One region of the Sphaerisporangium sp. NPDC005288 genome, then DNA from elsewhere that is predicted to be linked to it. Evidence: riboswitches for the same ligand, from Rfam matches in the RefSeq annotation. Region 1 holds a riboswitch; each other region holds the start of a gene.
The links. A riboswitch is a leader RNA that binds a small molecule or an ion and turns the genes downstream of it on or off. The one in region 1 is predicted to bind thiamine pyrophosphate.
Positions count from the first base shown of each region.

Region 2: linked by a shared signal. The riboswitch ahead of tenA (thiaminase II) and the one ahead of ABZU32_RS22080 (cytosine permease) in region 1 are both predicted to bind thiamine pyrophosphate.
Region 3: linked by a shared signal. The riboswitch ahead of thiO (glycine oxidase ThiO) and the one ahead of ABZU32_RS22080 (cytosine permease) in region 1 are both predicted to bind thiamine pyrophosphate.

Region 1 covers NZ_JBEXGT010000023.1:23,314-33,139, forward strand. The annotation lists gene ABZU32_RS22065 (LCP family protein) at 1-498, shown strand, start outside; gene ABZU32_RS22070 (DNA-formamidopyrimidine glycosylase family protein) at 574-1,452, shown strand; gene ABZU32_RS22075 (rhodanese-like domain-containing protein) at 1,649-1,981, shown strand; TPP riboswitch at 2,006-2,132, shown strand; gene ABZU32_RS22080 (cytosine permease) at 2,123-3,475, shown strand; gene ABZU32_RS22085 (methylated-DNA--[protein]-cysteine S-methyltransferase) at 3,541-4,104, opposite strand; gene ABZU32_RS22090 (PAS domain S-box protein) at 4,266-6,152, shown strand; gene ABZU32_RS22095 (ATP-binding protein) at 6,305-6,739, shown strand; gene ABZU32_RS22100 (arginine deiminase) at 6,722-7,921, opposite strand; gene yidC (membrane protein insertase YidC) at 8,046-8,714, opposite strand; gene ABZU32_RS22110 (DUF6412 domain-containing protein) at 8,828-9,097, opposite strand; gene ABZU32_RS22115 (hypothetical protein) at 9,099-9,266, opposite strand; gene ABZU32_RS22120 (response regulator transcription factor) at 9,548-9,826, shown strand, end outside.
Region 2 covers NZ_JBEXGT010000005.1:205,728-215,553, reverse strand. The annotation lists gene ABZU32_RS07495 (hypothetical protein) at 1-248, shown strand, start outside; gene ABZU32_RS07490 (XRE family transcriptional regulator) at 386-1,588, shown strand; gene ABZU32_RS07485 (hypothetical protein) at 1,710-2,471, opposite strand; gene ABZU32_RS07480 (hypothetical protein) at 2,468-2,755, opposite strand; gene ABZU32_RS07475 (ATP-binding protein) at 2,814-3,401, shown strand; gene ABZU32_RS07470 (hypothetical protein) at 3,377-4,066, shown strand; gene ABZU32_RS07465 (hypothetical protein) at 4,195-4,722, opposite strand; gene ABZU32_RS07460 (hypothetical protein) at 4,763-5,008, opposite strand; gene ABZU32_RS07455 (hypothetical protein) at 6,077-6,676, shown strand; TPP riboswitch at 6,686-6,796, shown strand; gene tenA (thiaminase II) at 6,789-7,487, shown strand; gene ABZU32_RS07445 (hypothetical protein) at 7,714-8,898, opposite strand; gene corA (magnesium/cobalt transporter CorA) at 9,157-9,826, opposite strand, start outside.
Region 3 covers NZ_JBEXGT010000025.1:35,348-45,173, reverse strand. The annotation lists gene ABZU32_RS23395 (glycerate kinase) at 1-809, shown strand, start outside; gene allB (allantoinase AllB) at 796-2,124, shown strand; gene alc (allantoicase) at 2,121-3,206, shown strand; gene pknB (Stk1 family PASTA domain-containing Ser/Thr kinase) at 3,252-5,183, opposite strand; gene ABZU32_RS23375 (thiazole synthase) at 5,277-6,035, opposite strand; gene thiS (sulfur carrier protein ThiS) at 6,166-6,366, opposite strand; gene thiO (glycine oxidase ThiO) at 6,429-7,592, opposite strand; TPP riboswitch at 7,586-7,698, opposite strand; gene ABZU32_RS23360 (FAD-dependent oxidoreductase) at 7,886-9,055, shown strand; gene ABZU32_RS23355 (Rv2175c family DNA-binding protein) at 9,146-9,478, shown strand; gene thiE (thiamine phosphate synthase) at 9,456-9,826, shown strand, end outside.

The DNA of each region.
Region 1 (9,826 bases):
GGCGGCTTCGTCGGCATCGTCGACGCGATCGGCGGGGTGAACATCTGCGTCAAGCAGAACATCAAGGACCCCAAGGCCGGCATCAATCTGAAGAAGGGCTGCCAGGACATGGAGGGCGGCACCGCGCTGGGCTTCGTCCGCACCCGGGCGACCGGCGCGATCCCCGACTTCGACCGCACCCAGCGCCAGCGGCAGTTCTTCTCGGCCGTGGTCAAGAAGGCCGCGAGCCCCGGCGTGCTGGTCAACCCCTTCCGCTCGGTGCCGCTGGCGATGGCCGCCACCGACTCGGTCGCCGTCGACGGCGGCACGGGCACCTTCGACCTGCTGTCGCTCGGGATGGCCATGAGCGGCGACCCGGTCGCCACCGCCGTCCCCATCGGCTCGCTGCCCACCATCAACGGCGCCGCGGTCGTCAAGTGGGACACCCAGCGCGCGCTGCGGCTGTTCGGCTCCCTGGCCGAGGACAAGCCGGTGCCCAAGGACGTGCTCACCAAGTAGGCCCGCGGTGAGCGGCCACGCGCGCCCGCCGGCCGCTCACCGGGCGGACCCTCGGTCAGCGGTTAGTGTGATGGCATGCCCGAGCTTCCCGAGGTGGAGTCGCTCGCCGAGTTCCTGCGCGAGCGGGCCGTCGGCCGCGTGGTCGCCGGTGTGGACGTGGTGGCCTTCCAGGCCCTGAAGACCGTGCGGCCGCCGGTCACCTCGCTCGGCGGCCTGGCGGTGACCGCCGTGGCCCGCCACGGCAAGTTCCTGGACCTCGACTGCGACGGGCTGCACTTCGTCACCCACCTGGCCCGCGGCGGCTGGCTGCGCTGGCGGGAGGACCTGTCGGGGGCCAGGCCGGTGCGTCTGGGCAAGGGGCCGCTGGCCGTGCGGCTGCGGTTCGCCCCCGAGGACGACGGCCGGGCGCCGGGCTTCGAGCTCACCGAGGCCGGCACCCAGAAGCGCCTGGCCGTCTACGTCGTCACCGATCCGGTCGAGGTGCCCGGCATCGCGAGCCTCGGCCCCGATCCGCTGGCGCCCGGCTTCACCCCCGACGTGCTCAAGGGCATCGTGAGCGGCAGTCGCACGCAGATCAAGGGGCTGTTGCGCGACCAGAAGATCATCGCGGGCATCGGCAACGCCTACTCCGACGAGGTGCTGCACGCGGCCAAGATGTCCCCCTTCAAGATCGCCGACTCGCTGAGCGACACCGCGGTCGCCGACCTGCACGAGGCGATCGTCACCACCCTGCGCGAGGCCGTCGAGCGGTCGCGCGGTCTGGCCGCCAAGGACCTCAAGACCGAGAAGAAGTCCGGCCTGCGGGTCCACGGGCGCGCCGGAGAGCCGTGCGAGGTGTGCGGGGACACGATCAGGGAGGTCTCCTTCGCCGACTCCTCCCTGCAGTACTGCCCGACCTGCCAGACCGGCGGCAAGCCGCTGGCCGACCGCAGGATGTCCCGGCTGCTCAAGTGAGGCGGCCTCGGCTCGTCCGGTGGGCCCCGCTCGTCCGGGGCCGTTCCCGCCGCGCGAGTGGTGGTCCCAGGTGGCCGGCCGCGCGGGGGCTCTGAGGTGTTTTGCGGCGCTTCGCCGGTGCGCGAAGGGAAAACTTCCCGGCGTCACGGCGCGACAACCCTCCGTTAGCGGGCGGAAGGCTCGCGAAGCGGGGACAATGGTCGGCATGACCGTCCCAGAGATCCAGGCCGGGGCCGTGCCCGACGACGCCTACCTGCTCGACGTGCGCGAGCCCGACGAGTGGCAGGCGGGCCACGCCCCGACGGCCGTCCACATACCGCTCGGCACGCTGCAGCAGCGGGTCGAGGAGATCCCCGCCGGAGTCCCGGTGTACGTCGTGTGCCGCGTCGGCGGCCGGTCCGCCCAGGCCACCGCCTGGCTCAACCACGTGGGCCGCGAGGCCGTCAACGTCGGCGGCGGCATGCACTCGTGGGAGGCGGCCGGGCGTCCCATGGTCGCCGAGAACGGGGGGCAGCCCTACGTCGCCTGACGGCCGGATGTAATAATCGCGCAAAATACATAGCGCGGGAGCTCGGGCGTCACCGGGCTGAGAGGGCGGTTCCCAGCGAAGGCTGGGCGCGCCGCCGACCGCCGGAACCTGTCCGGGTAATGCCGGCGTAGGGAGCGTGCGATGACGTCCGCCGTCGATGAAGTCCCCCTGACCCTCGACGAGGCCCCTCCGAAGACCCTCGGATTCCTCGACCAGGGCGCCTTCTGGGCCAACCTCGGGGTGAGCCTGCTCGGCTTCTCCGGCGCCCTGTACCTTCTCGACCCGCTGGGCGGCGCGCCGCTGAGCATGGTCGCGGCCGTGCTGGCCGCCGTGGTGGGCAGCCTGGTCGGCACCGTCATGGTGGGCCTGGCGGCCATCCCAGGCGCCCGCACGGGCGCGCCCGCGATGGTGCTGCTGCGCGGGCTGTTCGGGGCCCGGCTGTCGTACCTGCCGACCGTGCTGAACATCGTCCAGATGCTCGGCTGGGGGGCGTTCGAGCTGTGGGTGATCGCCCAAGGTGCGCGGGCTGTCTTCGGCGACTCCGTGCCGTACGCCGTGTGGGTACTGGTGGCCGGGGCGCTGACGATCGCCCTGACCATCCGCCCACTGGGCGCCATCCGCCTCCTGCGCCGCTTCGTGACGGCCGCCGTGGTCGTCGCGATGGTGTGGCTCGCGGTGGCGCTGCTGCGCGAGGCGCCGCACCTGGGCGGCGGGAGCTGGAACGCGTTCGCCCCCGCCGTGGACTACGTGATCGCGCTGTCGGTCTCCTGGGTCCCGGTCGCGGCGGACTACGCCCGGCACTCGCGGTCCGGGCGGGCGGCGTTCGCCGGGGTGGTCACCGGCTACACGATCGCCCAGGTGGCGTGCCTGGTGCTCGGCATCGTCGCCCTCGCCCTGGTCGGCAACGACCCTGAGCGGGTGTGGAACGCGTTCGTCGCGGTGCCGCTCGGCGCGCTGTTCTTCGGCGTCCTGGTGCTGCGGGAGGCCGACCAGTCGTTCGCCAACGTCTACTCCACGGCCATGTCCCTGCAGAACCTGCTGCCCCGGGTCGACCGGCGGGTCTTCTCGGTCGGAGTGGGCGTGCTGACGACCGGTGTCGCGCTGTTCGCCAACGTCAACTCCTACGGGGCCTTCCTCGGGGTGATCGGCGCGGTGTTCGTCCCGATGTTCGCCGTGCTCGTGGTCGACTACTTCGTGCTGGGCGGGGCCGCGCGGTGGGACACCTCGCAGGACGCGCCCTCGCGCTGGGCGATGCTCGTCCCATGGCTGCTCGGCTTCGTGGCGTACTGGGTGTTCACCGGAGCGGCCACTCTGAAGTGGTGGGACGAGCGCTGGGCGGCGCTTCGAAAACTGGTCGGGTTCGAGCGGGAGCCGTGGATGAGCGCGGCGCTGGCCGCGTTCGTCGTCTCGGCGCTGGCGACGCTGCTGGTGGGCCTGCTGAGGCGGCGCGCCCGCGACGGCGCCGCCCTCACCGACGCGCCGGTGGCCCGGTAGCACCCGTCGCCTGGTCGTAGTCGGTGGCCCCGTCGTAGCCGGTCGCCGGCCTCGACCGAGTGCGCCTAGTCCGCCGCGGCCTCCAGGCGGAGCAGGGCCTCCTTGGCGGCGGGGCCGCCGGCGTAACCTCCCGGCCGTCCCGGCGCCTCCAGCGCCCGGTGGCAGGGGACGATGACGCACACCGGGTTGGCCGTCAGGGCGTTGCCGATCGCGCGCAGCGCCTGCGGACGCCCGATGCGCTCGGCGATCTCGGGGTAGGTCGTCACGCGGCCGTAGGGCACGGCCATCGTCATCTGCAGCACCGTGCGGGCGAAGGGCGTGGCCAGCCGCAGGTCGACCGGAACGGTGAACGCGCGCAGCCTGCCGGAGAAGTAGGCGTCCAGTTCGCGCCGCACCGGGTCCAGGCGCCGCGGGTCGGGGCCGATGAACGTGCCGATCTCGCGGGAGACGCGGGCGAAGATGACGTGCTCGTTCTCGTAGCTGCACGCGACCACGCCGCGCGCGGTGACGGCGAGCGCGAGCGGCCCGACCGGCGTGTCGGTGGTGCCGAAGGCCACCTCGGGCGGGGTCTCGCCCACATAGCCGGGAGCGGTCACCCGCACCAGGGCCTCGAGATCCCCTGTCGTCATGGCCGTACCCCTCTCGCCTACCGGCAGCGTATCGGAGGGAGCCCTGCTCCCGGCCGTGCCGGAGGGAGTGGCGCCCATGTCATCGGCCGCTGCGCCGAATGCGATGATTCGCACATCGAAAGTGCCAAGGCGCGGGGGCAAAAACGGGCACGATGGGGGTCATGAGTGACGACAGGGGAGAGAACCTCGATGACGGCTTTGCCCGCGCTGTCATCGCGAGCTCGCCCAATGCCGTCGTAACCCTCGATCGTGATCTTACCGTACTGATCTGGAACCCCGCGGCGGAGCGCCTGTTCGGCTGGTCCGCGGCCGAGATGACCGGGCGCCGGGCGCCGCTCGTGCCGGACGAGCTGGTGGCCGAGCACAACGCGGTGCTGGAACGGGTGCGCACCGGCGGCCCGGTCTCCCTGCGCACCAAGCGCCTGCGCTGCGACGGCTCGCTGCTGGACGTGGGCGTGGACATCAGTGCGCTGCGGTCGGAGGCCGGCGCGCTGCTCGGGTACGTCAGCGTCTACCACCCGGCGGAGAACGACGCGGTCGCCCGCGAGCGGGCCGCCCGCCGCGCGCGCCTCGTGCGGCGGCTCACCGACGTGGTGGGCGACATCAACGCCGAGCTGGAGCTGGAGCCGGTCCTGGACCGCATCGCCGCGAGCCTCACCGAGCTGACCGGGGCCGACGCGGGCGGCTTCGTGCTGATCGAGGACGAGCGGCTGCGGCTGGTGAGCACCCACGGCCTGCCGGAGCGGGTGAAGGGCGCGACCGCCGACCTGCACAGCAGCCTGGTCGGCAAGCTGCTGCGCACCGGCAAGACGGTGCTGCTGGAGACCGGCGACCAGGCGGTGCTGGACGAGCTGATCTGGTCGGAGCTGCCGGGCCTGCACACCATCGCGCTCGGCGTCGCCGCGGTCGGCGGCCGGCCCTACGGGGCCCTGTACGCGCTGTTCGCCGAGCACAAGGCCGGCCACATCGAGCTGGAGCTGCTGGAGCTGCTCGCCGGGCACGCCGGCATCGCGCTCGCCAACGCCATGGCCTACCAGGACGCGGTGCGGCAGCGGGCGCACGAGCGCGCCGTCGTCGACGCCAGCGCGGACGGCATCGCCGTGCTCGACGGGGGCGGGCGGGTCACCCAGTGGAACCCCGCCGCGGAGGAGCTGACCGGCCTGACGGCGGCGGAGGTGATCGGCGTCCACCCGCCGTTCCCGCTGCCCGGGCCCGGCGAGAAGCTCACCACGCAGCTCCCCTCCGGCCGCTGGCTGGACGTGGTCAGCGCCGGGATCGGCGAGACCGCGGAGGTCGTCGTGGACTTCCGCGACGTGACGCTGGCCAAGGAGCTCGAGGAGGCCAAGGACCTGTTCCTGGCCACCACCAGCCACGAGCTGCGCACCCCGATCACGGTCGTCCAGGGCTTCGCCAGCACCCTGGACGCGCGGTGGGACAAGCTGTCGGACGTCGAGCGGCGCTCGGCCGTGCGCACCATCGCCGAGCGGGCGCGCGACCTCGGCCGGCTCATGGACCATCTGCTCCTCGGCGCGCGGGCGGGCGGGGAGAAGTTCAAGATCCGGCTGGAGAGCTTCGACCTGGGCGAGCGCGTGCGCGCGGCGACGCTGGGCATGCCGGTGCTGTCCGACCGGCACCACGTGGAGGTGGACATCCCGGGCGACCTGCCGCTGGTCGACGGGGACGCCCTGGCCACCGACATCCTGCTCGGCCAGTTGCTGGAGAACGCCTTCAAGTACTCGCCGGACGGCGGCCTGATCAGGGTGCTGGCCTGGCCGGAGGACGGCCGCGTCGTCCTGGCCGTGGACGACGAGGGGGTCGGCATCGCGCCGGAGGACCGCGAGCGGGTCTTCGAGCGGTTCGTCCAGGCCGACAGCGGCGACCGCCGGCGTTTCGGCGGCGTGGGGCTCGGGCTTTACATCGCGCGCACCCTCGCCCGTGCGCAGGGCGGTGAGGTGACCGCGCACGCGCGTCCCGGCGGTGGCACCCGAATGCGATTCGTTTTGAGCATCGCCGACGCCTATATCGGATCCGACACACCGAAGCGGTAACGAGCTGGTCACAGATGACCGCGCCTATTGTCGAATCTGCACAAGCAATGATCGCCGCGCGGTTTCCAGAACCATCGAACGGGGCATTTCGGTCGTACTGGGATGTGTTTTCCTCAGGGGGAAATGCAGGAGAACGGGGAAGTGAGGGCGTCGTGCTGTTGCCGTATGCGCCGACCAGCGTCGCCGTCGCACGCCAGCGTCTCAGCGCCGATCTCGAGGCATGCGGGGTGTTCGCCACCGCCATAGAGGACGCCGTCCTGGTGGTGAGCGAGTTGCTGAGCAATGCGTTGCGTCACGCCCACCCCCTCCCATCAGGCCAGATCATGGCCACCTGGGAGTGGGCGGAGGACCATCTCGAGGTCACGGTGAGTGACGGGGGAGCGGCCACGGAGCCCCGCGCGGGCCGGCCGGCCCTGTCCTCGCTGGGCGGCCGGGGGCTCGGCATCGTCGAGTTCCTCGCCGAGCGCTGGGGGGTGCGTCACGACGAAGACGTGACCACGGTGTGGGCGGTCATCCACGCCCCGGTCGCTGTCCTTAATTCGCAAGTTCGGACGCCCGAAATAGGGGCCCTACGCGAGTGCGGCTAGACGCTCCCTGCTTACAGGGCATGACATGCAGCGTGGACCTCCCCGGCCGCTGCCGAGTTCGCTGCCCGCAATTCGGATGACCTTCACACCCGCGGCCTCCAGGCGGGCGTTGGTCTCCACGTTGCGCTCGTAGGCCACCGCCACCCGCGGCGCCAGCGCCAGAGTGTTGTTGCCGTCGTCCCACTGCTCGCGCTCCGCGGTCACCGGGTCCAGCCCGGTGTCGATCACCTTCACCCGTTCGACCCCCATGGCCTGCGCGGCCGCCTCCAGGAACGGCCGGGGCTCGAAGACGCGCAGCTCGCCGCCCTCCGCCGAGGTCACGGTGTAGGCCTGCAGCGAGTAGGCGACCGGCGGGTACATGACCACGGTGTCCAGGTCCACCATCGTGCAGATGGTGTCCAGGTGCATGGTGGCCCGCTGCTGGGCGATCGGCACCGCGAGGACGGTGTGCGCCAGCCCCGCGGCGAAGACCCGCCGGCACAGCCGCTCCACCCCGGCCGGAGTGGTGCGCTCGCCGGTGCCCACGGCGAGGACCCCGGGCGCCATCAGCAGCACGTCCCCGCCCTCCACGTGCTCCAGCCACGGCTCGTACAGGTGGCCGGTGCCGGAGAACCTCGGGTGGTAGGTGTAGATCAACCGGGTGAGCAGGCTCTCGCGGGTGCGGGCGGGCATGGCAAGGCTCGTCACGGCCACCCGGTCGCCGATCCACACGCTGGAGTCCCTGGTGAACAGCAGATTCGGCAGCGGGTCGATCACGAAGTCGTGGCGGTCCATCAGTTCGTACACAAGACCCCGGCCGGTCTTCAGCTCCTCGCGGGCCAGGCCCGCGATCAGAGTCTGGGTCAGGTCCTCGGGGTGCAGCTCCGAAAGGTGGCGGCGCGCCAGCTCGGCGAGCCGGTCGCCGAGCTGGCGCTCCTGGAGGACCGCGCCGATGATCTCCTCACGCCCGGCGTCGTACTCCAGCGTGTCCTGGAGCAGCTCGGTGAGGTAGAGCACCTCGACGCCGTGGTCGCGCAGCGCCTGGGCGAAGGCGTCGTGCTCCTCCTGGGCCCTGCCGACCCATGGGATGCCGTCGAAGAGCAGCTTGTCGCTGTTGCGGGGGGTCAGCCGCTTGAGTTCGGCGCCGGGACGGTGCAGGAGCACCGTCTCCAGCCGTCCGACCTCGCTGTCGGCACCGTTCATCGTTCGGACCTCCCGGTCGGCGTGCGGTCATCGTTCCCGGCATTCCACGTTAATGGCGTACAAACCTCCATGAGGGCGCGAGGTCGCCGTATCGGGCCGGCAGGGGGTGCCCGGGACCGCCGGGTCAGACCGGACGGGGGTACAGGACCGCGCGCTCAGCGGCCGTCCACGCGGTGCTGACCAGCAGATACAGCCCGGCCGCGAGCGGCAGGACGGCGGCGGCGACGATCGTGCCGAACGGCAGTAGGCGCAGCGCGCGCGGAGCCACGGTGTCGTCCATCCGCCGCCAGGTCAGCCAGGCGACCACCGCCAGCAGCGCGAACAGCCCGGCGAAGACCAGGACGGGCGCGCTGAACAGGCCGCCGGACGCCAGCGCGGCGGCGAAGTGCTCGCCCAGCGGCACGCCGAGGGCGCTCTGGGCGAGCAGCAGGTTGGCATGGCCGGCGATCGTCGCCGAGACGAAGACGCGGTAGACGACCATGAAGAACGGCGCCTGCGCCAGGCCGGGCAGCAGCCCGGCGAACATCGAGGTCCCCTCGGCCGCGTACAGCTTGGAGGTCTCGCGGACCAGCCGCTCGGGATCGCGGGCGAAGCGCTCGCGCAGCTTGGCCACCTGCGGCGCCAGGCGCAGCCGCGCCTTGTGGGCGGTCGCCTGCCGGACGCTGAGCGGCAGGAGCAGCAGGCGCACCGCGATGGTGCACAGGACGATCGCCGCGACCGGCCCGGTGAACGAGCCGACGGCGCCGATGAGCCGGTAGGCGAAGTCGATGACGGTGTCGAGCAGTGAAAGCATGAAAGAGCCCCATTCGTCGGTGTGCGGACATGACGAGGCGCCCGTCAGGCGTCCGGCGCCGCCGGTGGCGGGCGGGACGCCGCTCGCGCGGCCACGCTCTGGTGGCCGGCGCGCTAGACGGGCGCGGGGCTGAGCGAAGGGGCTCTGGGCCGGGGACGGCCGGGCGCGGCGGGGTGGCTGAGCCGGACGAAGACCGCGTGCGCCGCGCGCGGGCGCATGCCGGCGGCCACCGCCACGGCGGGCTGCGAGGCCGGCCGGGCCAGCGCCCAGGCGAACAGGATCAGCGTGACGCCCACCAGGCCGACCGTCGCCAGCGTCCCCGGGCCGGTCTGATCGGCCAGGAGCTGCGCGAGGAGCGCGAAGGTGGCGTGGAGGGCGGTCATGTCACTTCGTCAGCTTGCCCACCACCGTGACCGCCGCCACGGCGACGACACCGATCACGGCGATGATCAGGAAGATCTTCAGGATGCCGGTGATGAGGGGGATGAGGAGCCCGAACACTACGTAGAGCGCGAGGAGGACTCCGAGGATGGTGAGCACAATGCGGGCCATATGCAGAAGGTACGTCGCACCGGCCCCGGCCGCGAGGCGACACCGATCTTTCCCCGGATCGTGACCTTCCGGACGGCAACGCACCACACGGCTCTTACGAAGTGATGACGGGTGTGGTGGCGCCCTCCCGGACGGGCTCACTGTGCGGTGTCATTGTCCGTGGGGGACGGTCCATTTCGCGTGTCGTCTGTTATGTCGGTTTTACCGGGTAGTCGATTCTGTTATTCCAGGTGCTTTGTGGCGATAAAATGTGACAAATTGGGCGAGCTGGGGGGCCGATGATGAGTACCGCTTCCCCGCCGCGCATCCTCGTCGTCGACGACGACCCGACCGTGGCCGAGGTCGTCGTCAGATACCTGGAACGTGACGGGCACACCGTCGAGAGCGTCGGCGACGGGGCCGAGGCGCTGCGCAGGGCGCTCGCCGACCCGCCCGACCTGCTCGTCCTGGACCTCATGCTCCCCGGCATGGACGGCCTGCAGGTCTGCAAGAAGCTGCGCGAACGCTGGCCGGTCCCGGTGATCATGCTGACCGCCCTCGGCGAGGAGATCGACCGCGTC
Region 2 (9,826 bases), on a different contig from region 1:
TCGACGACATGGGCCGCGTCCACTGGGTCCACTGCGAGCAGATCCCGCTGCTCACCGCGCTGCCGTGGGTCGTCCAGGGCGTCCCGGCCGCCGAGCCCGGCGCGGCGCCACGCTTCGACCAGGGCGCCGAGCCCGGCCTCCCCCTCAGCAGCCGCCCCGCGGCCGACCGCGCCAACGGCGGCCCGATCCCGGCGGACGGCGAGCTCGGCGTCGAGCCCCCATCCACGGGCACCACAGGGCGACCCTGACCACGCGAACCCGACCCGCGACCACAAAGCGGCCTGCCCGGCGACCACACCGCACGCTGGGCCACGACCACGACGCGGACCGACCCGCGACCACACCGCACGCCCGACCACGACGACGAACCGGCGAACCGACGACCGTGAGAACGACGATCAACGACCGTGAAGGCGGCCGGGGCAGGCGCCCCGCCAGACGGCTCGGCGCCCCCGGCGGCGAACCGAGCCCGCAGGCCGTGGCCGACGCCTTCGACCAGGCCCGGCTCACCCAGGCGCGCCGGCTCGCCGCGATGACCAAGAAGGACCTCGCCGAGCGCGTCGGCGTGACCCCCGCGGCGATCGGCCAGTACGAGACCGGCACGACCCACCCGCGGCCCGACCTCATCCCCCGCCTCGCCGACGCCCTCGACGTCCCGCCGGCGTTCTTCCTGTCGGGACGGCCGCACGGCAAGCTCGACGGCTCCATGGCGCACTTCCGCAGCCTGCGCTCCACTCGCGTGCACCAGCGGGCCAAGGCGGTCGCGTTCGTCGAGCAGGTGTGGGAGCTCACCCACGCGCTGGAGAAGCGCGTCCAGCTCCCCCCCGTCGACCTGCCCGGCTTCTCCGGCGGCGAGGTGCACGCGGGCGCCGAGCCGCCCCGCGACCCGGCCGCCGCCGCCCGGGCCCTACGCGGCCACTGGGCGCTCGGCACCGGGCCGATCGCCCACCTCGTCCGCCACATGGAGGCCCACGGCATCGTCGTGGTGCTGCCACCGCCCGACGAGGACGCCACCACGGTGGACGCCTTCTCCACCTCCCACCTGCCGCGCCCGATCGTCGTGCTGACCGCCAACCGGTTCGACGACATCCACCGCTACCGCTTCACCGCCGCCCACGAGCTCGGCCACCTCGTGCTGCACGGCGACACGGCCGCAGGCGACCTGCAGCAGGAACGCGAGGCCGACGCCTTCGCCGCCGAGTTCCTCACCCCCCGCGACAGCATCCTCCCCGAACTCCCCCGACGCCTCGACCTGCGCAAACTGGCCGAGCTGAAGAACACCTGGGGGGTCTCGGTCGACTCATTGCTGTACCGCTGCCGCGAGGTCGGCCTGCTGTCGGACTCCTCGACCGGCCGCGCCTACCAGCGCCTGGCCGTCCTGCGCGACCAGCCCGGCTTCGCCAACGAGGCCATCACCGGCTTCCCCGGGGAGCACCCCGTGCTGCTGCGCCAGGCGTTCGACCTGGCCTCCGCCGAGACCGGTCTCACCATGCCCGCACTGGCCGCCCAGCTCGCCTGGCACCTCCCCCGCGTCCGCCAGCTCCTCGGCATCCACGACCACCGCCCCCGCCTCCGCCTCGTCCCCTGAAGCCCTCCCAGGCGAAGGTCCTCGCCTCCGCGCCCTAGAGGGCGCTCCGGCTCAGGCGGCATCTTTTGGGGGGCTCCGCCCCCGATCGAGGGCTCCGCCCTCGAGCTCCCGCCAGGAACGTTCACGCCGCCGCTTGCGCGCGTACTTGTTCGCGGAATGCACGCACGCCAACATGGTCGCCGTAAGGCTCCAGGGTTGCCGCGAACCTACGTACCCGTCCGGTCAGTCGCGGCGAGGACAGCGAGGGGATCGTCGGAATGACGGCTCCCGCGTGATCGAGTGCCTGTTCCAGCTCTGCCGCGCCGAGATACGCCTCGGCGGCGTTGATGCGGGCGAGCTGCGCCGAGCGGGTCGTGCCTTTCTGGGCACCCAGGGCCGCCTCGGCCCGTTCGATGGCCCGCTGATGGCGGCCAAGCATGTGCCAGGACCGCGCCGCCTCAGAGACGATCTTCGTAGAGTCGTACGGCGGGAGCCACGCCGGCTCGCGATCGGTCGGCTCCTGCGCGTATGCCCGCTCCGCCTCGCCCAGCAGCCGCTCGACCTGCCTGACAGTGTGCAAGTCGTTCGTGTCGGCGTGCCTGACGACGAGCGCCGTCGCGAGTGCCTGGCTACCAAGGGCCAGGCGCCCGGTGAGGCGCGCTGGAGCGTTGGCCTGACGAGCGGCGTCGGCGGCGGCGTTCGCGAGGCGAAGGGCTTCCGTAGGCCGATCGAGGTAGATGGCCTGATGGGACATCACACCGAGTATCCAGCCGGCCATGACCGAGTCGTCCGCCGCCTTGGCCATCCGCAGTGCCTGGGCGAAGTGACGCTGCGCCAGCCCGTTGCGACCGACGTCGAACGCCATCCATCCGGCCAGGCACGTCATGTCGGCGGCGGCCGTCATGAGGGCGGCACCGTGCGGTCGTCGTAACGCCCGCGCAGCAGCGGCGCGACCGAACCGTTCAGGTACTTCACCAGTGCCGGGCGCACGAGCCCCGCGCCGAACTCGCGGTCGATGCGGGCGAACGCCTGCTTCGCCTGACCGATACGCGCCACGTCCGCCGCCCCGACCCGAGGTCCCAGCCCCGGGTGCGTCGTCGAATCGACGACCGGATCGTAGTTCCAGGCGGTGAGCCACTCGCCGATCGCGGCGGGGACGAACGGCAGCGCCGCCAGCAGGTCCTTCACCTCACCCCTCGCGACGGGGTTATCTGCTGCTCCCGGACCCGTACGAACGGAGGGCTCCATGCGACCAGGCGACGATGTCGTTCCCGACCTTCACCTCGCCGCGCAGTACACGATGTACACGGCGAGCCGCGAGCACGGTGCGGCGCATATTCGCCTCGTCGAAGTCCTCCCGTCGGGCGCGGTGGGGCGCCATGCCAGAGCCGTACTGCGTGAGGTGCTCATGAAGGCAGGAGCAGAAGCGGAGACCCTCGCCGATGCGGAGATAGTCGTCTCCGAACTGGCCGCCAACGCCGACCGGCACGCCGCCGGGTCGTACGAGCTGCGCATCCTTGACGAGGCAGGAGTGCCCGCCTGGTGCGAGGTCGTGGACGGGACCCCCGACTTCGGAGAACTCGCCACGCGCCTCGACCGTCTGCGGACGAGTGTGGACGCCGATATGCCGTCGCTTGCGGAGAACGGGCGTGGACTTCTCCTGGCTCTCCGGCTGTCCGGAGGCGACTGCGCGGTGTACCCGGCGAGGTCATCGTCCACTGGCGCCCTCGGAAAGGCCGTCGGATTCGCTCTCGGCACCTCCTTGCTGATCCCCGTCCTGTTCTCGCAAGTCGCTGAGATCATGACCACGTGCACACCGTTCATATGGCGGTGACCCGTCAGGTCACCGCCCGTCTGGCCTTCCTCGCCGCCCTGAAGCAATTCCTTTCCGCCTTCTGCGCCGGTAGGACAGGCCAGGGCCGAGGAGAACTGCACAGGATCCTCGAACGGGGGATGTGGGTGTTCGGTGACGCCTACGCGTTGACGGTCAGCGATCGGGACTTGGACATGGTGCTGGCACGCCATCTCAAGGAGATGGGTCGTGAGCCGGAGGACGGCAGGATCGTGGACCTCATGCTGGGGAGGGCCCATCGGGGGAGTTCGGGGCGAGAGCACCTTGTCGTCGAGCTCAAGGCTCCTAGGGTCAAGATCGGGCAGCTCGAGGTGGCGCAGATCAAGAGCTATGCCCAAGCCGTGGCCGGTGACGCGCAGTTTCGTGACGCTCGTGTTTGCTGGGACTTCTGGGTGGTCTCCACCGAGATGGACGACGTCGTGCGACGGGACGCCGCGGCGCCCAACCGTCCGCCCGGCTGCATCGCCGAGTGGGAAGGCGGCATTCGCATATGGGCTCGCACCTGGAGCGAGATCATTGATGATTGCGAGGAACGCCTCCACTTCTACCGCGAGCGGCTGAACCACGACCCGGCCACCGAACACGCCGTTGAGTACCTCCAGCGGGTGCACGGTGACCTCACACCTGAGGCGGTCAGCGCCGTCTGACCCGGTTGAGGGCGAGGTCTTGGTCAGAGCTGGGTTGTACGGGCTCTGCGGCTCCGGTGGGTGTGGTGAGGCGGGGACGCCGGCTGTGCGTGCTCGGGCGGGAGCCTCACCAGGTCAGAGTCGGCTCGCTACGTTCGGTCTTTGCGGTGATCTGGGCGGGCAGGCAGGCGGCGGCTGTGAGCGGTTTGCACCGTGGCCCTGTCTGAGTGGGCCGCCTGGGGTGTTCTCCGTGGGCGGGGCGTCCGGCATCCATGGCCGCCGGCTCGCGTCGCGCCGCGTCCTCTCAACAGCAGCCACATCGCGGCGCAGATGAGATCGCCCGCCAGCAGCGCCGTGACCCAGCCCGGAGACAGACCCGCGCGAGGGGCGAGGTACATCAGCACCGCTGGGGCGAGGAGCAGCAGCAGTGCCGCGACGGCGACGCATCCGAGCATGGTGATCGCGCCGCGGGTCGCCGGGGCGGGCACGCGGGCGTGCAACTCGCCCTGCAGTTCGCCTCGGAACGGCCGGGCGGTGATGACCAGCCGCGCCAGGGCGGCGGGCGGATCCTCCGGCGCGGAGTCGGTCACCGGCGCGGAGTCGGCCACCGGTGCCGAGGCGATCGCCGGCGCGGCGGCGGGCGCCGGCGCGGGGGTCAGGGGCTGGTCGGGGGGCATCGGTGCGGGCTCCGTGGACGTCGGGGCGGCGGGGCCTGGCTCATCGGGCCTTCCCGCCGGCGGTGTGGTCGTCGGACCAGAACTCGATCAGTTCCTCGGCGGTGAGCTGGTGCGGCGGACGCGCGGGAGGGGTGCGGCCCGTGCGGACGGCCCAGGTGGTGACCAACAGCCCGAGGAGCTCGGCGTCCAGCCGTGCCTGGCGAGACTGCGGCGTCGCGCGGCGCGGGGACTCGGCACCCGCGCGGGCCGTACGAGTGGCGCGGGTGACGGTGGCGTAGGACAGCATCGACTTCTCTCTCTCGGGGTGAAGGGGTGCCGAACCAACGATGGAGGACGCCGCGCGGGGCCACGACCGACCCAAACATCTCCGGACGACTCCGGAGCCTATGGCCCGGGACCGACGTTTCCCGGCTCCTCGCCCACCGTCGCCGGGATGTCTTCCACCGGGACCATCCCGACCTATCCGGATCCATCCGGATTTGTTCGGTGGCCTGCGGATTCTCCCAGCGGAACGTCCGGCGCCACGTCCGGACAAGGTGGAATTCAGGTTCGGCCGTCAGATTGCCCCGGTTGGTGCAACCATGACTCCATTACCTGACGTAGATCGTCGATCACTCATTCGGCGGAGGGCATGACTGGACATCACCCCGGCGTGGCGGCCTTCATCGGCCGGCTGAACGACCTGCGGGAACTGGCCGGCATACCGTCCCTCGCCGAACTACGCCGGCTGTCTCACGCGCCCGCCGAAGATGGCCGGCGGTCGAGAGAGCTGGCCGAGAGCACCACGCACGACATCCTCACCGGCAAGCGCAACGGGCTGCCCCCATGGCCATGGGTGGCGTCGTTCGTGAGCGCCTGCCACCGGGCCGCGGCCGACACAGGGCTGGACGTCACGGCCTTCGGCGGCCTCGCCGACTGGCACTCCCGCTGGTGCGCCGCACGCCCTTCCCTCTCCACCGGCGCCGAGCCGTCTCCGTCCCCCGCTCCGGCAGGCCCACCTGCCGCGACCTCCCTCACCGAGTTTCCGGGCGCCTTCGCCCCAGCAGGGTTTTCCGCCGCACCGGCCACCGAGCCTCCGCTCGCGCCGCCCCGTTTCCCACCCGTCCAGAATGAGCCCTTCGCGGTACCCGGGTGGCCTCCTGACCTCGCTGCCCATGCCCCTGCCTCAGCGTTCGAGTGGCCATACCCCGTCGCGCATGTGGAGAGCCCTCTGCCGGCCCCCCTCCACGCGGAGCCCTTCCCGGTACCCGGATGGCCGCCAGACCCTGTTGCCCATGTGGAGAGCCGCCCACCGGCACCCGTCCACACCGATCCCTCCCCAGCGGCCGGATGGCCGCCTGACCTCGTTGCCCCTGTGGAGGGCCCTCCACCGGCGCCCCGTAAGGCCGATCCGCCGATCTCGGTGCCGATGCGGCGCTATCTACGGTGGTTCGGCCGCACCGGCGCCCGTCTGGTCCGGCACGCCGAGGCCGGCGACGCCCAGGCATGCCTGCGCCTGTGGGTCATCACCCTGCTCCACGACCGGCTCGCCGAGGCCCGCGACTGGCTCCACCAGGCCGCCGCGGCGGGAGACGACGAAGCGGTGCGGCTGCGCACTCACCCGGCACCGCGCAAGGCGGCGACCGAACTGGCGTACGTCTACGCGACCGCCTACGAGACCGAGGGCAACAAGATCAGCCTCGCCATCTTCTTCTACCAACTCGCCGGGCGCCACGGCCACGCGGAGGCCGCTTTCCAGCTCGCGGCGATCCATGCGGGCCGTGGCCATCAATGGCTGGCCGCCACCTGGTTCAGCCGCGCCGCCGATGCCGGGCATCCGCAGGCGTCCGGCAGGTTCACCGCGATCTCCGGGGCAATCAGCGGCGGCGATCTGGACGACGACCACACGATGCTGGCCGAGCTCGCGAGGGAGTGGAGGCAGGAGCACTCCCGGTGGGGGGCCTCGACGGTCTAGGCTCGAGCCGAGAGTGGACGCGGGAGTCCGGTGGACCGGGCTGAGAGTGCGGCTGGGTGGCCGCAGACCGCTGGAACCTGTCCGGGTCATGCCGGCGTAGGGAGTTGTGCACATGACGACGTCCGAATCCGTCGTTCCGTCGCAGGCGCGGCCGTACAGCGAGGAGCTGTGGGAGGCCATCGCGCCGACGTACAAGGCCATCCTCGACCACCCGTTCATCAGGGGACTGGTGGACGGGACGCTGCCGCGCGCGGCGTTCCGGCACTTCGTCGTGCAGGACTCGCACTACCTGCGGGACTACGCCCGCGCGCTGGCCCTGTGCGCGGCCAAGGCGCCCCGTGAGGAGGACGTGCGGGCCTTCGCGAGCGACGCGGTGGGGGCAATCGCCGCCGAGCAGGAGATGCACGCCGCGTTCATGGCCGACCTCGGCGGGTCGGCCGAGCAGGCCGCCGGGCAGCCGGTGGGGCCCACCACACGCGCCTACACCAGCTACCTGCTGGCGACGGTGTACGGCGGGTCGTTCCTGGACGGGCTCGCGGCGGTGCTGCCCTGTTATTGGATCTACGCCCGGGTGGGCGAGGCGCTGATGAAAGAGTCCTCACCCGACCCGCTGTACCGCCGGTGGATCGCCACCTACGGGGACGAGACCTTCCAGAGCGTGGTGCGCCGGGTGGTGTCCCTCGCCGACCACGCGGGCGCCGAGGCGACCGGCGGCCAGCGCACCCGGGCGCTGGAGCACTTCGTCACCACCTCGCGCTACGAGTGGATGTTCTGGGACGCCGCCTGGCGCGCGGAGACCTGGCCCGTCTGACCGGGCGCGGCGCGTTCGCGATCGGGTGGGAGCCGTCGTCATGGTCCTGCCGGCGCATGACGGGTGCGCCGACGTCGTCGCCGCGTGACCGGACGGGGCCTCCACCCGGAACATGATCTTCGGCGGCAGGCCCATGCTGTGGCCACCGGGCATTCGTGCCCCCGCGACCACACGGAGGTCTGTGCCGAACGAGACGGGGGCGCGGTCCGGACGGGCGAGGGCGGGGTCAGCGGCGGGTCCAGATCCAGGCGTGGCCGTCCTCGTCGTAGTCCGGCTCGCCGCCGACGGCGATCGCCGGGACGCCGCCAGGCCCGGCCGCCAGGCCGTACACGGCCGGGCTCGACCGGTGCGGGGTCCGCTCGACGGTCCAGTGTCCGGCGGCGTAGTGCACGATCACGTCGCCGCCGCGTCCACCGCCGATCCAGACGCCGCCGCGCCCGTCGGCCGCGACGGCCGTGAAAGCGGGGAGGCGGGAGGCCGGGACGACGGGCGCGGTCCACCGCGACCCGTCCCACGTGAACAGGACGTTCTCCGGGGGCTCACCCGGCCGGTTCACTCGGCCCACGGCCCACGCCTCGCCTGAGGGACTCACCGCCACGCCGGTCAAGTGGCCCTCCCCCGCGGCCGGGGCGGCGGGCAGCGGGGCGGCGGCCCAGCGCTCACCGTCCCAGCGCGTGATCGCGGGATGCCCGCCCGCCACGCCGACCGCCCACACCTCGCGCGGCGACGACGCGCCGAAGGCCTCCACCTCCATGCCGCCCGGGGATGCGAGCTCTCGCCACACCCCGCCCGACCAGTGCGCCAGGAAGGGCGTCTCACCGTCCTCGGTGAGCACCCCGGCCGTCCACGCCTCGCGGGCCCCGGTCACCGCCGCCGCCCGCAGGAGGCGCCCGCGCGGACCGGCCGGGCCGCCCATGCTCACCCAGCCCCCGCCCTGCCGGCGCCACGCGCGGGCGTCCCCGGTGAAGATCCACGGGACGCGACTGCCGGGTGCGGCCGAAACGGTGCGGATCGCGACGTCCCTGACCGGGGCGGCCACCTCCCGCCAGGACCGGCCGTCCCAGTGCCTGATCAGCGCGGCGCCCTCGTCGTGGTGGCCCGCGGCCCAGGCGTCGTCCTCGGCGAGCACCAGGGCGGTGTTCATGGAGCCGCCCCACTCGTGCACGCCGGTGGCGACCCACTCGGCCTCACCCTGGACGACGGACAGCGGGGTGGTGGGGCCCGCCGCCACGGACGGGGCGGGGTCGGGCACCCCAACAGCGCTCGGGCCGGGCGTGCCGGCCGAGGACCCGGACAGCACGGGGGTCGCAGAGGGCGCCGGGGCACCGGGGCGGGCGGTGGAGGCGCACGCGGCCAGGGACAGAGCGATGGTCATCGCCAGAAGCACCGCCGCCGGCGCGCGCCTGCTCATCTGGGGATCGTACGGCCATACGGGGCACCGGGCGGGGTCGCCGGGATTGTCACCGACGAGCAGAGGTCGCCAGGTTGGTCGCCGGTGGGCCCCGGTCGACGGGATCGACACCACCGGGCGCGCGGGCATCGGGCTCGCCGCCGCCGGAGTTGTCGCCGGCGGCCCCGGTCGCCGGGATCGTCATCCAGGGGTTGCGGCCGGCGGATCGCCGGCCGCCGTCACGGCTGCCGTGCCGGCACGCGGCGGGCTGCCCGGAGGTCAGAGCCAGCTGTTGCGGCGGAAGCCGCGGTAGAGGAGGGAGCAGATGACGAGCATGACGCCGATGACGAGGGGATAGCCCCAGACGGCGTTCAGTTCGGGCATGTGCTTGAAGTTCATGCCGTAGATGCCGGCGATCATCGTGGGCACGGAGACGATGGCCACCCAGGCGGAGATCTTGCGCATGTCCTCGTTCGCCAGGGCGTTGGACCTGGCCAGGGCCGCCTGCAGGATGGAGTTGCACAGCTCGTTGGACGACTCGACCTGCTCGCAGACCCGTGAGAGGTGGTCGACGACGTCGCGGAAGTACTCGCGCATCTCGGAGGGGATCATGCGGCGCTGCGGCAGGGCCCCGAGCGGCGTCTGGAGCGGCGTGACCGCGCGCTTCATCTCGATCATCTCGCGCTTGAGCTGGTAGATGCGGCCGATGTCGCGGGAGCTGACGTCGGCGAAGACGGCCGCCTCGACCTCCTCCAGCTCGGCCTGCATCTGGTCGGCGACCGACAGGTAGCGGTCGACGACGTGGTCGGCGATGGCGTGCAGGACGCCGGAGGGGCCGCGGGAGAGCAGCTTGGGCTTGTCCTCCAGGCGGCCGCGCACGTCCGCGAGCGGACAGTGCTCGCCGTGGCGCACGGTGACCACGAAGTCGGGGCCGACGAACACCATGATC
Region 3 (9,826 bases), on a different contig from region 1:
CCGGTGACCTGGTGGCCGCCGCGCTGCGCCACGACCCTCGCCAGATCGTGCTCGGCCTCGGCGGCAGCGCCTGCACCGACGGCGGCTCCGGCATGATGCGCGCCCTCGGGGTGCGACTGCTCGACGCGCGCGGCCGGGAGCTGCCCCCGGGGGGCGGCGCGCTGGCCGACCTGCGCGCCCTCGACCTGGACGGCTTCGCCCGCCCGCCCGGCACCGCGTTCGTCGTGGCCAGCGACGTGGACAACCCGCTGCTCGGCCCGGACGGCGCCGCCGCCGTGTACGGGCCGCAGAAGGGCGCGGGCCCCGGCGAGCTGCCGCGGCTGGAGGAGGGCCTGGCCCACTGGGCCGACGTGGCCGAGCGCGAGCTGGGCGTGCGGGTGCGCGACGACCCGGGCGCCGGAGCGGCCGGCGGGGTGGGGTTCGCCGCCATGGCCTTCCTCGGCGCGGAGATCCGGCCCGGCATCCGCCTGCTGCTCGACCTGCTCGGCTTCGCCGGCCGGCTCGACGGCGCGCGCCTGGTCATCACCGGCGAGGGGTCGCTGGACCGCCAGACGCTGCGCGGCAAGGCGCCCGCGGGGGTCGCCGAGGCGGCGGGACGCGCCGGGGTGCCGGTCGTCGCCGTGTGCGGGCGCCGGACGCTCACCGACGACGAACTGCGCGCCGCCGGCATCCAGGCGGCGTACGCCCTCACCGACATCGAGGCCGACGTGCGCCGCTGCATGGCCGAGGCCGGCCCGCTGCTGGAACGGCTCGCCGCAGGGCTCGCCGCGGACCGGCTCTCCCAGGCCCCCGCCCATGCCGCCGACTGACCCGCGGGGCGCCGGCCCGCACATGTTCGACCTGATCGTGCGGTCGCGGCGCGCGGTGCTCCCCGACGGCGAGCGCCCGCTGGTCGTGGCCGTCCGGGACGGAGTGATCGCCGCCCTGCTCCCGTACGAGGCCGAGGCGGCGGCCGCCGAGACGGTGGACCTGGGCGAGGTGTGCCTGCTGCCGGGGCTGGTGGACAGTCACGTGCACGTCAACGAGCCGGGACGCACCCACTGGGAGGGCTTCGCCACGGTGACCAGGGCGGCGGCGGCCGGCGGCGTCACCACGATCGTCGACATGCCGCTCAACTCCCTGCCGCCGACCGTCGACGTCCCCGCCCTGGCGGCCAAGCGGGCGGCGGCCGCCGGCCAGTGCGCCGTCGACGTGGCCTTCTGGGGCGGCGCGATCCCCGGCAACGCGGGCGAGCTGCGTCCCCTGCACGAGGCCGGCGTGCGCGGCTTCAAGTGCTTCCTGTCGCCCTCGGGCGTGGAGGAGTTCCCGCCGCTCGACGCGGACGGGCTGCGCGCGGCCATGCGCGCGGTGGCCGCGTTCGGCGGGCTCGTCGTGGTGCACGCCGAGGATCCGGCGCTGCTCACCGACCCGGCCGGGCCGACGTACGCCCAGTTTTTGGACTCGCGTCCGGGGGAGGCCGAGCGGCGGGCCGTCGAGCGGGTCATCGCCGCCGCCCGCGAGACCGGCGCGCGGGCGCACATCCTGCACGTGTCCTCGGCCTCCTGCCTCGAACCGCTGGAGGCCGCGCGGCGCGAAGGGGTGCCGGTCAGCGCCGAGACCTGCCCCCACTACCTCACCATCACCGCCGAGCAGGTGCGCGGCCCGGAGTTCAAGTGCTGCCCGCCGATCAGAGACGCCGGCAACCGCGACCGGCTGTGGGAGGGGCTGGCCGCGGGCGTGCTGAGCTGCGTGGTGTCCGACCACTCGCCCTCCACCGCCGACCTGAAGGTCCCCGACTTCGCCGCCGCCTGGGGCGGGGTCTCCTCCCTCCAGGTCGGACTGCCCGCCGTGTGGACCGAGGCCCGGGCACGCGGGCACGGCCTGGACCGGGTGACCGGGTGGATGTCGCGCGGACCGGCCGCGCTCGCGGGGCTGCCCGCCAAGGGCCGGCTGGCCGTGGGGGCGGACGCCGACCTGGTCGCCTTCGACGACACCGCCGAGTTCACCGTCGAGGCGGGCGCGCTGCGCCACCGAAATCCCCTCACGCCCTACCACGGCCGCACGCTGACCGGCGTCGTCCAGGCCACCTGGCTGCGCGGCCGTCCCGTCACCGACGCCGAACCTCCCTTCGGAGCCCTGCTGTGACCACTCCGCACCACCCGGCTTCGGCGCCCGCCGCCGCGGCGGGCCGTCCCCCCGCCCCAGTACGGGTCCCCGCGACCGTCCCGGCGACCGCCCCGGACCCGCGCCGGCTGCCCGACCTCGCCCTGCGCTCCTACGGCGGGTCGGTGGTGGCGGCCAGCGACGAGTCCTTCGCCGAGCGCCAGGCGCTGGTCAGGCCCGGCCGGCCCGCCTTCCAGGCCGGGACGTTCGGCCCTCGCGGTCAGGTGTACGACGGCTGGGAGACCCGCCGCCGGCGTGAGCCGGGTCACGACTGGGCCGTCGTCCGCCTCGGCATGCCCGGCGTCGTGCGGGCCGTGGTCGTCGACACCGCCTGGTTCACCGGCAACTACCCGCCCTTCGTCTCCGTCGAGGCGTGCGAGGCCGCCGGGTATCCCTCGGCGGACGAGCTGCGCGAGGCGTCCTACACCGAGATCGTGCCGCGGAGCCCGCTGACCGGCGACAGCGAGCACACCTTCCCCGTGACCGCCGGGAGCCGGTTCACCCACGTGCGGCTGAACATCTTCCCCGACGGCGGCGTCGCCCGGCTCCGCGTCCACGGCGAGGTGGCCGCCGACCTCGCCATGCACGACGCGATGCCCCTGGACCTGGCCGCCCTGGAGAACGGCGCGCTGGTCACCGCCTGCTCCGACGCGTTCTACTCCTCTCCGCTGAACGTCATCGCCCCCGGGTCGCCCCGCCACCAGGCCGAAGGCTGGGAGACCGCCCGCCGCCGCGACGGCGGCAACGACTGGCTTGTCGTGCGCCTGGCCGTCCCCGGCGTCGTCCGGGTCGCCGAGCTGGACACCGCGAACCTGGTCTACAACGCGCCCGGCGCGGCGTCGCTCACCGCCGCCCACGTGCCCGGCGGCGCGGAGCCCGGGCCGGACGCCGGATGGTTCGAGCTGCTGCCCCGCACCCGGCTCCAGCCGGACACCCGCCACCGCTTCCGCCTGGCCGGCGAGCGGCCGGCGACGCACGTCCGCCTCGACATCCACCCCGACGGCGGCCTCGGCCGCCTGCGCCTCTACGGCATCCCCGCCCCCGGCGACGGCGCGCGGGTCTGACCGCTCCCCGGGCGCGACGGACGGACGTCGGCGCGCCCGGGCGGGTCAGTGCCAGATGGTGATGCGGGTGCCCGCCGGGGCCTGGCCGAGGGGGTTCTCGGCCACGACGGCGCCGGTGCCGGCGATGCGGCGCACCCGGACCTTGAACCCGGCCGCGCGCAGCTCGTTCGTGGCGTCGGCGACCTTCTTGAACCGGACGTCGGGGATGGCGACGAGCGCCTGGCCGGGCTGGGGGTTGTCGGGCCTCTCCCACGGCCAGTGGAAGCCGGTGTCGGGCCCCTTGGAGCAGGTGAGCTGCACGTTCTGCCCGGCGGTGACCTCCGACCGCGCGGTCGGGACCTGCGCGATGATGGTGTTGGGCTGGGCGTTGTCGGTCTGCTGCACGACCGTCGGGACGAAGCCCTTCTGCCGCAGGAACGCGTCGGCCTGGTCGCACTGCATGTCGCTGACGTCCGGCATCAGCAGCCCGGCGCTCAGGACGAGCTGCACGCGGCTGCCCTCGCGGACCTTCGTGCCGACCTGCGGGCTGGTGCGCATCACCAGGCCGCGCTGGACGGTGTCACTGGGCACCCGGCTGACCGGGCCGGGGGCCAGCCCCGCCTCGGAGATCTTCGCCTGCGCGTCGCCCTGGGAGAGGTTCAGCACGTTCGGCACGGCGATCTTGACCGGGCCGGAGGAGGGGATGAGCGTGATGACCGCGTCGTTGAGGACGTCCTTGCCCGGCTCGGGATCGGTGCGCAGCACCTTGTCCTCGGCGAGCTTGTCGTCGTGCTCGGCCGGGCCGATCTTGACCGCGAAGCCCTGCCTCTCGGCCTTCTCCTTGGCGAGGGTGACGTTGAGGCCGAGCAGGTCGGGGACCTTGGTGTACCGGCCCTCGGAGAACCACCAGCCGGTGCCGGCGACCGCGCCGATCATGACGACCGCCAGCGCCGCGATGAGCCAGACCGGCCGGACGCCGCGGCGTCCGCCAGGCGGGCCCGGCGCCACCGGCGGGGCGGCCAGCATCTCGGTCTGGGAGTGGACGAGAGTGGGATGGGCCGGCGGGACGGCCTCGCGCGGCATCACGCCGGTCTCGCGGAGCATCGAGGGGGACGTCGCGCCGGCGGGCGGGACGTGCGGCCCGGGGTCGCGCGGCAGCGTGCGGTGGGCCTCGACGGCGGCGACCAGCATGGCCGTGGCGTCGGCCGGACGGCGCGCGGGGTCGCGGTCGGTCGCCGAGAGCACCAGCGCGTCCAGCGCCTGCGGCGTGCCCGGGACGACCGCCGAGGGCGCGGGGACCCGGTCGTGGACGTGGCGGTAGGCCACCGACATGGGGCTCTCGCCCTGATAGGGCTGCTGCCCGGTCAGCAGCTCGAACAGCAGCACCCCCGCGGCGTACACGTCGCTGCGCGCGTCGGCCACCCCGGCGGTCACCTGCTCGGGCGACATGTACGCGATGGTGCCGATCATCACGCCGGTCTTGGTCTGGTTGCCCGCCTCGATCGCGCGGGCCAGCCCGAAGTCGACGACCTTGACCCGGCCGTCGTCGGTGAGCAGGACGTTCTCGGGCTTGACGTCCCGGTGCACCATGCCGGCCTGGTGGGCCGCGCCGAGGGCGGCCAGCACCGGGATGAGGATCTCCAGGGCCTCGCGGGCGGGAAGGCGCCCCCGCCGGCGGAGCACGTCGCGCAGGGTGCGCCCGGGGACGTACTCCATCGACAGGTAGACGTTGCCGGCGTCGGTGCCCTGGTCGAAGACGTGCACGACGTTCGGGTGCGACAGGCTGGCGACGGACTTGGCCTCGCCGATGAAGCGGCGGACGAAGTCGGGGTCCTCGGCGAGCGAGGGGTGCATGACCTTCAGGGCGACCGTGCGGTCGAGCCGGACGTCCAGGGCCAGGTAGACAGCGGCCATGCCGCCCCGGGCGATGCGGGATTCGACCCGGTACCGCCCGTCCAGCAGCCGCCCTAGAAGGGGGTCCGCAACCGTCGTGTCCACGGGAGTGAGTTTACGGGCGGTTTGCCGGGGGGAGGGCAAGCACATCCCAAACCGATGCCGACATGTTCTCCCGTCCCCAAGGGGTCATCGTTGTCACCTGGCACGCGGCTCGATCGCCGGCGAGGAGGCCTCAGCGTACCGCCGCCGGGGGATCCGGCCGGCGAGGCGCGCCATGCGACCTGCCAGAACGGCCTCGCGCATCGCCGACGCCATCAGGCCGGGCCGCTGGGCGCGGGTGACGGCGCTGGCGAGCAGGACCGCGTCGCATCCTAGCTCCATCGCCAGGGCCGCGTCGCTCGCCGTGCCGATGCCGGCGTCCAGGATCACCGGGACGGCCGCCGCCTCGACGATCAGCTCGATGTTGTGCGGGTTGCGGATGCCGAGACCCGAGCCGATCGGGGAGCCCAGGGGCATCACCGCCGCGCACCCCGCCTGCTCCAGCCGCCGCGCGAGCGCCGGGTCGTCCCCGATGTAGGGCAGGACGACGAACCCGTCGGCGACCAGCCGCTCGGCGGCGTCGAAGGTCTCGATGGGATCGGGGAGCAGCGTGCGCTCGTCGTTGATGACCTCCAGCTTCACCCAGTCGGTGCCGAGCGCCTCGCGCGCCAGACGCGCGGTCAGCACGGCCTCGCCCGCGGTGAAGCAGCCCGCCGTGTTGGGCAGCACCTTGACGCCCCGGCCGCGCAGCACGTCCAGCACCGACCCCCGGGCCGCCGGGTCCAGGCGCCGCATGGCGACCGTGGTGATCTCGGTGGCGGAGGCGGCCAGCGCCTGGTCCAGGACGTCCAGCGAGGGCGCGCCCCCCGTCCCCATGATCAGCCGGGAGGTGAACTTCTCCCCGGCGATGACCAGCGCGTCGCCCGCCTCGTCGAGGTCGTGCCCCGGCGCCGGGTGCGCACCGGTGCGGTCGAGGTCGTCCCCGGGCGCGCTGGTGGCGCCGCTCCGGTGGATGTCGTGTCCCGCCGCGGGGCCGGCGCCGTGGTCAGCCACCTTGCACCGCCGTCAGCACCTCGACGCGGTCGTGCTCGCTGAGCGTGGTGGACTGCCACGCGCCGCGCCGCACCACCTCGTCGTTCACCGCCACCGCGACGCCCGCGCCCGACGAGGTCAGCTCCTGGACCGCCCGGGCGACGGTCGCCCCGGCGGGCAGGTCGCAGGACACACCGTTGATCATCACATTCATCGCCGTTCCGGGGCGGGAGTTCCCTGGCCGCCGCCAGGGCGCGCGCCCCGTTCCTCCTTCGTTCATCGGTGGGCCTCGGTGAAGCGCAGAGGGGAGCAGAGCGCCGCGAGAGGGACGAGCCCCGGGTCGGGGTCGCCGGCCACCAGCTCGGCGGTGAGCGGGCACAGCAGGACGCCGCCCCGGTGGTGGCCGGTGGCCAGCACCAGCCCGTCCACGCCGCTCGGGCCGATCACCGGCAGGTTGTCCGGCGTCCCCGGGCGCAGCCCCGCCGCCAGGTCGACCACCTCCAGCTCGGTGATCCCGGGCACCAGCTCGCGGGCGTCGCGCAGCAGCTCCCACAGCGCCCCGGCGGTCACCCGGGTGTCGAACCCCATCTCCTCCTGCGTGGCGCCGAGCACGATCTCGCCGTCGCCGCGCGGCACGAGGTAGGCACGCGAACCGTGCACGACGCCGCGCACGCACCGGCCGAGGAACCCCGGAGCGCCGCGCAGCCGCATGATCTGCCCCTTGACCGGGCGCACCGGAGGGAGCACCTCGGGGGGCAGGCCCGGAAGGGAGCCCGACCACGCCCCCGCCGCCAGGACGACCAGCCCGGCGCCGATCGCCGCGCCGCTCGCGCACCGCACCCCCCGCACGGGCCCGTCCGCGGAGAGCAGCCCCGTCACGCGGTCGGCGACCACCGGCACGCCGCGGCGCGCCAGCGCGGCGAGCAGGGCGGCCGTGACGCGGCGGGGATCCACCCAGGCGTCGCCGGCGACCAGGATGCCGCCTCGGACGGAGGGGGCGAGCATCGGCTCGGCACGGCGGCACTCCCGCCCGGTGAGCCGCTGGACGGGCAGCGACAGCTTCTCCAGGAAGCCGGCCACCTCGGACAACGCCGCCAGGTCGTCCGCGCCGAAGGCCACGTCGAGCGTGCCCTCGCCGCGGTGGTCGACGTCCACCCCCGACTCCGCCGACAGCTCGGCGGCGAACGCCGGCCAGCGGGCCAGCGAGGCCAGGCCGAGCCGCAGCAGGGGCTCCTCGGTGTAGGCGACCTCGCTGACCGGGGCGAGCATCCCGGCCGCCGCGTGCGAGGCGCCCGAGCCGGGCGCGGGGTCGACGACGATGACGGAACGCCCGCGCCGGGCGGCGCGCCAGGCGATCGAGAGCCCGATGATGCCGCCGCCCACGACGATCATGTCGGCGTGCCGCGCGGCGTCGGCCGGGGGCGCGTTCGACACCTGCATCTGAGTCCGCTCCCTTCGCCGGCATGACCCGGATCAGGTTCGTGGCGGTCGAGGGCCCTCAGCCCTCCTCTCAGCCCGGTTTCGCCGGACTCCCGCGCGTGGTGGACCCAGCCTAATCCCGTCCCGGCGCGGCCGGGGACGGCGGGAGAGCCGGGAGACGCGGTCTGTTTCCGCCCTGGTACGGCATCGCCACCCGCTTGAGTGGTCTCATCACTGCCCGTATGGGACAGTGAGCCAATTTGTTACCAAATCGCCGTTGGCGAGTTACCGTCCTGGCCGCTTAGGGTCAGGTTGTGAATCATGTCGTGGTGGTGGGGGCCGGACTGGCCGGCGTGCGCAGTGTCGAGGCGCTACGGGCGCGCGGATACCGAGGGCGCGTCACTCTGATCGGCGAGGAGGCCCATCGGCCGTACGACCGGCCTCCGCTGTCCAAGGCCGTGCTGCTGGGCGAGCTGGACTCGACGGTCGTCGACTCCGATCTCGGCGCGCTGGACGTCGATCTGCGCACCAACGTCTCCGCCAAGGGGCTTCGCGAGGGCGCCCTGGAGACCACCGAGGGCGAACTGGAGTACGACGGCCTGGTCATCGCCACCGGCGCCACCCCCGTCCGGCTACGCGGCGAGGGCACCCAGCACGTGCTGCGCACCATCGACGACTCCCTGGCCCTGCGCGCCGCGCTCGTGCCCGAGTGCCGCGTCGCGATCGTCGGCGCAGGGTGGATCGGCGCCGAGGTCGCCACCGCGGCCCGCCGCGCCGGCTGCGAGGTGACCGTCGTCGAGGCCGCCGAGTCACCGCTGGCCGTGGCCCTCGGGCCCGAGGTCGGCGCCCGCACCGCCTCCTGGTACGCCGAGGCGGGCATCGACCTGCGACTCGGCACGATGGTCGGTTCGATCGACCCCGGCGGGCTGACCATGATGGACGGCTCGTGGATCCCGGCCGACGTCGTGGTAACCGGCGTCGGCGTGCGCCCGAACGTCGCCTGGCTGGCCGGCTCGGACGTCGAGATCGACAACGGCGTCCTGGTCGACGAGCACCTGCGCACCTCCATGGAGGGCGTCGTCGCGGCCGGAGACTGCGCCAACTGGTGGTCGCGGCGCTTCGGCCGGCGCATGCGCGTCGAGCACTGGGACACCGCCCTGAACGCCCCCGAGACCGCGGTGGCCACCCTGCTCGGCCAGTCCGCCGTGTACGACCCGGTGCCCTATTTCTGGTCCGAGCAGTTCGGCCGCATGGTGCAGTACGCCGGCCACCACGACGGGGGCCGGCTGGTGCTGCGCGGCGACCCCGAGACCGACCGCAAGTGGGCGGCGTGCTGGTTCACCGCGGACGACCGGCTGGCCGCCATCCTCACCGTCGACCGTCCCCGTGACCTGGTCCAGGGCCGCCGCATCGTCGAGGGCGGGCAAAGAGTCGACGTTGATCGGGCGATCGACCCCTCGATACCCTTGCGCGACTGCTTGTGACCCCCTGCGGGTGTTTGAGAAGAGGCGCGACGTGGTAGTTGTGGTTCCGTGACGCTTTCTGTTGCACAGATCGACCGCGAGACTGATCAAATGGTGGGGGAGTGGCTCCCCCTCACGGAAGTGGGCAGGCGGCTCGGGCTCAGCACCGGGCGCGCCAAGCAGCTTCTGAAGGACAAGAAGCTCATCGGCGTCCGCCGCGGCGGCCCAGAGCCCGAGGTCCCCGCGAAGTTCATCGCCGGCGACGACGTGGTGAAGGGCCTGCCGGGCACCCTCACCGTGCTGTCCGACTCCGGCTACGAGGACGTCGAGGCCCTGCGGTGGCTGTTCACCGCCGACGACTCCCTGCCGGGAGCCCCCATCGACGCGATCGTCGCCGGTCGGCACACCGAGGTGAAAAGGCGTGCCCAGGCGCTCGCTTTCTGACGCCAGGCTCTACCTCTGCACCGACGGGCGCCGCCGCCAAGGCGATCTCGACCAGTTCCTGGACGCCGTCCTCGCCTCGGGCGTGGACGTCGTCCAACTGCGCGAGAAGGGTCTGGAGGCCCGCGAGGAGCTCGCGCTGCTGGAGGTGTTCCGCGCGGCCTGCGACAGGCACGGGGCGTTGCTGGCGGTCAACGACCGGGCCGACATCGCCTACGCCGCGCGCCCCGACGTGCTGCACCTCGGCCAGGACGACCTGCCCGTGGCGGTCGCGCGCGACATCCTCGGCCCGGACGTCCTGATCGGCCGCTCGACCCACAGCGACGCCGAGGCCTCCGCCGCGGCGGTCGA